DNA from 2 places in the Peribacillus sp. RS7 genome. Region 1 is predicted to be linked to the other one. Evidence: riboswitches for the same ligand, from Rfam matches in the RefSeq annotation. Region 1 holds a riboswitch; the other holds the start of a gene.
What was found. A riboswitch is a leader RNA that binds a small molecule or an ion and turns the genes downstream of it on or off. The one in region 1 is predicted to bind FMN.
Positions count from the first base shown of each region.

Region 2: linked by a shared signal. The riboswitch ahead of ACDZ29_RS00210 (ECF transporter S component) and the one ahead of ribE (riboflavin synthase) in region 1 are both predicted to bind FMN.

Region 1 covers NZ_CP168135.1:2,671,235-2,674,765, reverse strand. The annotation lists partial or broken gene ribB (3,4-dihydroxy-2-butanone-4-phosphate synthase) at 1-463, opposite strand, end outside; gene ribE (riboflavin synthase) at 482-1,120, opposite strand; FMN riboswitch at 1,267-1,397, opposite strand; gene ACDZ29_RS13485 (hypothetical protein) at 1,936-2,109, opposite strand; gene ACDZ29_RS13480 (TspO/MBR family protein) at 3,328-3,531, shown strand, end outside.
Region 2 covers NZ_CP168135.1:26,199-29,729, reverse strand. The annotation lists gene ACDZ29_RS00220 (hypothetical protein) at 1-164, shown strand, start outside; gene serA (phosphoglycerate dehydrogenase) at 245-1,819, opposite strand; FMN riboswitch at 2,140-2,274, shown strand; gene ACDZ29_RS00210 (ECF transporter S component) at 2,440-3,021, shown strand; gene ACDZ29_RS00205 (ferredoxin) at 3,158-3,406, opposite strand.

The DNA of each region.
Region 1 (3,531 bases):
CGGCACCGCATAACTTTGCCAAATCCACCGAAGCTTCCGTATGTCCTGCCCTCCTCAGTACGCCGCCTTCTTTAGCGACTATCGGAAAAGTGTGACCAGGCCTTTGAAAATCTTCAGCGACCGAATCCTCTTTAAGAAGCTCAAGTATCGTCAATGACCGTTCAAAAGCACTGATTCCTGTGGAAGTGCTTTTATGATCGACACTAACAGTAAAAGCAGTACCATGATGATCGGTATTTTCTCCTACCATAGGATGCAGGTTCAATTTTCCTGCCAATTCTTCAGTAATGGTTGTACAAATCAAACCTCGTCCATGAGTCGCCATGAAATTAATCGCTTCCGGCGTCGCCTTTTCGGCCAACAAGACAAAATCCCCTTCATTTTCACGGTCTTCATCATCAGATACGATTACTATCTTGCCAGCTTTCAAATCTTCGATCGCTTCTTCAATTGTATGGAACATCATTACACCGCCCTTTTATTAGAATCCGTGCTCTGCCAAAAACTCTAAATTCAACCCTGGTTTTGAATCACCATTTTTCATTTGATGTATAATATATTTCCCTATCATGTCATTTTCGATGTTAACTATATCGCCAGCCGCTTTTTGCCCCAATACGGTGTCCTGATGAGTCAATGGAATCAGTGATACAGTCAAAAGGTTTCGTTCGATTCCAAATATCGTCAAGCTCGTTCCATCAATGGCTACAGATCCTTTTGGAATACAAAAGGTACTGAGCCCTTCTTCCAATTGGATTACATAATATACGGCATTTTCTTTTCGTTCTTTTTTTATGATTGTTCCGGTTCCGTCGATATGACCTGAAACAAAATGACCGCCAAACCTTCCCTGTGCACTCATGGCTCGTTCGAGATTCACAGGTGATCCCAACTTTAACGTCCGGATCGAGGAAGCTTTGACCGTTTCCGGCATCACATCGACCGTAAACAAACTTTTCGTGAAGGACGTTACCGTTAAGCAGACCCCGTTGACTGAAATACTATCCCCCAGATGAACATCTTCAAGGATTTTTTCAGAACGAATCGACAGCTCCATACTGCTTTTTCCTTTTTTCAAGGAATGGACGGTACCGATATCCTCAATGATTCCCGTAAACATGTTTTTCCCCCTTTTATAAAATATAAAAAACCCCTTAGGAAGACCTAAGGAGTTAGCAGGAGAAATGAGTGAAAAAAACTGTATACCTAAAAAGCCTAATATTTTCTTTTTTGAAAAATTAGGCGTACGTATACACTTGGGTTCCACACGTCCTTCTCCCATCCAGACTGTACTGTCGGCTTTGGAATCTCACCAAATCCTGCCTTTATCAGGCTCGCGGGCTTAGAATTTCTTCATCACCGCCGGTTGGGATTTTCACCCGACCCCGAAGGACACTATCAACACATTGCTGCGCTTTCTAGTATTATGTTGTTATTTAAAAGCCTATGTAATAGGATTTTTACGGTTATGATATTGATTGAAATGTTTTATAGTTCTGTTGAATATTGTTCATTCCTTCCAAGTATCCTACCAAAAAACTACCACTGAATTGACTTTTAATTAATGACATATTACCACGACAAAATAAAAAGAACAAGGAATGAATCTCCTTGCCCTTCTCCATCAAGCCATTTTAAAAAAGTAATTTTGGATACTTTGTATATCCTTCCGATTTTAACCACGTGTAAGGGAAGATCCCTATTCCCTTTTTTATCCTTAGCAGGCACGTTTACATCCACTTCGACGTTTTACTCTACCTTTTGTTCAATCTTTACATTTTTTGTTTAAACCCAATTAATCTCACCTCTTCAAAGTCTCGAATATGTTAATGACTAGTTTATGTAAATGAATGAAAAGAGTTTGGACCACACAATGGATACTATAAAGACTTGGCCCATAAGCTCGGCCATACTAAAAATCAAGTTAGCTGCAAGTTATATGTGATGGACCATGTCTACAGGTGTGATCCGTTTCTTCCACCATTCCTGGCATAAATGATTGTCTCCTGCCAATACAACAGCACGGCACTTCTTCCAACCAGATGAGTTATAGAACTTCTTAGCTTCTTTATCACGTTTGTATTTATTGTAATAAGCCTGCTTACCCATACTATTTCCTCACCTTCTTTCTCCAAAATAAAAATGCACCCAAAGAATGAGTGCAATATTTAAACTATTTAAATTCAATTAGTGCTTTGCAACTTACCATTAACTAAACTACTATATTGTATCGGAATGTACTTACCACCTGATTTTGATTTTACTATTCCATTCAAAATAATGCTTTTTACTCTCTTTTTTACAACACTTTTTCTCTTTTTTCTTGCAACAATCTTTTACCTTCTTACAACTGTGTTTCTCTTTTTTGCAACACTTTTTATCCTTTTTTTTCTTACAACTATGTTTCCCCATATAATCATCCCCATATCATGTATTGTTATATAATATGGATTTACTAAATTTACGCTTGTGCTTGTCCCCATTAATGAATATATTGACATCTTCTTTCTCCAAGATAAAAAGCACCCAATTGAATAGATGATAATATAACTATACAATCGAATTCAGAGGGTTTTCTTTATATATTTTCTATAAAGATTTTCTTTGGGAATTTTGCTATAATGTTGAAAAAAATTTTGAGTATTCGAATCCGATTGCAGATCAGATGTTTGTAAGTTTAGGCAATTAAGGACCCCCCATAATTATGGATGCTTAATGATTTCAAATTATCTATCCACGTTCTATAAAATGAATCTCCAATAAGTCTGGTTATATCTAACATCTGTGATTTATCCTCATAGACCAATCTTGTATTTTCGTCTTCTAATTCTGTATTCAAACCAAAAATAACAGCCTTTATCAGTTATTACTTTCAGACAATAAAAAGTTAACTTCCCTACTTCTTCAGGTGGAACTTCTTGACGATTTACAAAGTCCTCATTAAGGCTTTATCATTTAAGCTAGCATTTCGTGTGGAGTATACGATTCAATGCACCCTTCAATTGTGCCAACCTTTCCTACCAAACACTAAAATGGAACAAATAAAAACCGCCTCAAACCCTTTAATACAAAGGTTTAGGCGGTTTATTTTTGATCTTACGACCCGAAGGACTAAAATAATATGAATTTTTGAATATTTTAACGCCATAAAGTGAAAAAAGATATGAAATTTCTAAACTTAAATGGTTCATTAGTTACAGGAAATCCCTTTCTATATGGAAAAATGAAATTCATTTCCGAGTACCTCCGATGTGCTCCAAAAAGATTAAACATGCTTAAATGGTGGAATAAGTTATAGGAGTCACAATTCATACAAGGAGGAAGCTCATGCTTATTGCCATCACCAATTTGATTTTCTTTCTATTCGTCGTAACAATGAATTTTCTAGCCAATTTCCTGCCATTGAACGGCCAAACATCAGGAGAGGTCTCTGATAAATTGGATGTCCTTTTCACTCCTGCCGGTTATGTATTTTCCATATGGGGCTTTATCTACTTTCTGCTGGCCATTTGGGTAATCAGACAGTTTTTA
Region 2 (3,531 bases), 2.6 Mb from region 1:
AAAATAGTGAGGAATCCCTTCAAGCTTTAGAAGCCATACTCTTCATTGCTAAGGATTTTGGTTTTGAAAAAGTGAAGTTTGAAAATGCACCAATTGAAGAGGTCGGCCAGTTGAATTTAACTGAAGACATATGGGTGCCCAAAGCACCGAACCTAGTGAATTGATGCAGGGGACGGGCTAAATGATGGAGGGGTGCTCTATACATTTAAAAAAAGTGCCCGCGCTGACGGGCACTTTTTTCTTCTTATAATGAAATACGGGCCATGAATGTAATTTCTTCTGTTTCCATTAAAAATTGTTTCATGTTGTCTGCCAATGGTTCATCAAAGCTTAAAACCATGATTGCTTCCCCACCAGCTTCTTTTCGGCCTACCTGCATGGTGGCGATATTCACTCCGTGATCACCAAGAACCTTACCTACGTTACCGATTACACCAGGTTTATCGGTATGCTGGATATAAAGTAAATTCGATTCCGGATGAAAGTCGATTTTGAAACCATTCAAGCTTACAATTCGAGAACCGTAATTTTCGATATAAGTTCCACTTATTGTTAATTCGCGGTTGTCACCTTTTATTTTAAGGCTGATCAAGTTAGAGTATCCTAAAGAGTCCGTTGAGATTTTTTCACCAACTGTAATGCCACGCTCTTTTGCGACCAGCAAGGCATTCACCTCATTGACTGATGCATCAACCCTTGATTTGAAGAAGCCTGAGATTAGACTTTTTGTCAGAATCGCTGTATCGAAGTCCAATGACTCTCCTGCATACGTAACGGAGATTTCCTGAATCCCTTCATTCATGCACTGAGAAGCAATGGATCCCATTTGCTGAACAAGTTGATAGAATGGCTGTACCTTTTCAAACACTTCTTTAGAAATCGCTGGAAGGTTGATTGAACTGGAAACTGGATTTCCTTCGAAATAGGTCAAAACTTCTTGGGCAACCTGTACGGCTACATTTAATTGGGCCTCTTTCGTAGATGCACCTAGATGAGGTGTAGCAATGACGCTATCCAATTCAAGCAGTTTATGGCCAAGTGGAGGTTCTTCCACGAAAACATCCAGCGCCGCCCCTGCAACATGTCCTTCAACTATCATTTCATATAAATCATCTTCGTCTAGAATTCCACCACGTGCGCAGTTCAGTACATAAACTCCTTTTTTACAGGTAAGCAGTTTTTCTTTATTGATTAAACCTCTAGTTTCATTCGTTAGTGGAGTATGTACAGTAATGATATCTGCTTTAGGAAGCAATTCATTTAACGGCAGGGACGTTACGGCCATTTTCTTTGCACGATCAGCAGTCAGGAACGGATCATAGACAATTACATCCATCCCAAACACTTTAGCACGTTTGGCAATTTCCCCTCCGATACGTCCAAATCCAACTATACCTAATACTTTGCCGCGAAGTTCCGTTCCAGTATATGAAGAACGTTTCCATTCCCCATTCTTCAGTGAAGCATAAGCTTGCGGAATATGGCGCATTAAAGAAGCCATCATGGCAAATGTATGTTCTGCAGTTGAAATGGTATTGCCGTCAGGAGCATTAACCACGACAATCCCACGTTTTGTCGCAGCGGGGATGTCTATGTTATCGACGCCGACACCAGCGCGTGCTATAATTTTCAACTGCGGCATACGGTTCATTAAATCTTCCGTAACCTTCGTTGCACTTCTTACAAGTATTGCATCAATCTGATCAAGTTCGTTTTCCGCTTCCTCTACTGTCTTCTGAATAAGGTGAATATTGGAAGCCTCTGATAGCGGTCCGAGTCCTTCTGGTTTGATGGCATCTGCTACTAAAATCCGATACACGTCTAAACACCTTCCTAGGGAAAAGAATTATCTTAAATTTCAGTTAATTTTACAATTTAAATGCCAATTGTGTCAATTTGGCTTCACTGATTGTAAGCGCTTAAAACAATAATTACATTTGGATCGTATGTTTAATGCCGCACTATTAATGGCTTCAACATCGATTGCCTTAAAAGAAAAAATATTTTCATTATTATAATTTTGTGTATCCGATTTTTCTTTTAAGTGATTTATAGTCCTAAATGTATCAACTGAGAAAAAATGCTATCACAAAAAAGGAATTTCGGATATAATGGGAAAGATAAAACAAAATTTTATAGGTCTATCTTCGGGGCGGGGTGTAATTCCCCACCGGCGGTGATGAAGGAAATTCTCTTCTAAGCCCGCGAGCCTTATGGGCAGGATTTGGTGTGATTCCAAAGCCGACAGTATAGTCTGGATGGGAGAAGATGGAGGTTCCTGAGTGCGTTTCAACAGTTATTTGCTGAACGTTTGTTTGATGTAACCTTTAATTTATCCCTTTAATTCTATTGGAATTAAAGGTTTTTTATTGAGCATCAACATGATTAAGGAACCCTAACCTCTTTTTCAGGTAGATCGGAAAAGAAGGAGAGAGAACTATGAAAAAGAACAAAGTGAAAAAAACGGTCACACTGGCCATGATGGGAAGCATTTCTTATTTATTGATGCTTTTAAATTTTCCGTTCCCAGGATTTCCACCTTTTCTGAGTGTTGATTTTAGCGACATACCAGCACTGATGGCGGCATTGATTTTCGGACCGATGGCCGGGATTCTAGTTGAATTCCTTAAAAACCTATTGGATTTTGTCATGACAGGGACCTTGACTGCTGTACCAGTGGGACATATCGCTAACTTCATTGCGGGAATATTGTTCGTCTTGCCGACTTATTATGTATTTAATAAAATCAATTCAAAAAAAGGGATGACGTTCGCTTTACTTGCGGGTACAGTTTCCATGGCGGTATTTATGAGCGTTTTAAACTATTTTGTCTTTTTACCGGCTTATACCTTCTTTATGGGATGGGATGCAATGTCGGCACCCGAGTCGAGAAAGTTCGTCACGACGGCAATCTTGCCTTTCAACGTTATTAAAGGCGTGCTCATCACATCTGTATTCATGTTATTGTTCATTAAATTACAGACATGGATCAATAAGCAATCATTATATAAAAATGCTTAACGGCATTGACGATAGAAATATAAAAAAACAACCGGATATCCTTATCCGGTTGTTTTTTTATGTCTTTGGTATGGGAATATGTAAGCGACATTGGCCAAAAGAAAAAGCCATTCTCGATTGAAAATGGCTTGTACCTTTATTCGAATTTTAGTGCATCCCCGTCAAATGCCTCGTCAGCAACTTTAATAGAATCCGTTGGACATCCTTCAAATGCATCCATCATATCATCTATTAGTACATCTGGAATTTCAACGATTCCCTCATTATCGTCAAGGGTAACAAATGCAATCCCTTCGTCATCATAATCATATATATCTGGTGCTGCTGCTCCACAAGCACCACAAGCGATGCATGTTTCTTTATCCACAATAGTAAATTTAGCCATGAATATAACCCCTCCTAAGTTGATTAACAACTGATAATCTTTTTATTTCAGATTATTATCTCTTTCTTATTGTAAGACCGAATGCCAAACTTTTCAATAGAAATTGTATTGATAATAACTATCAT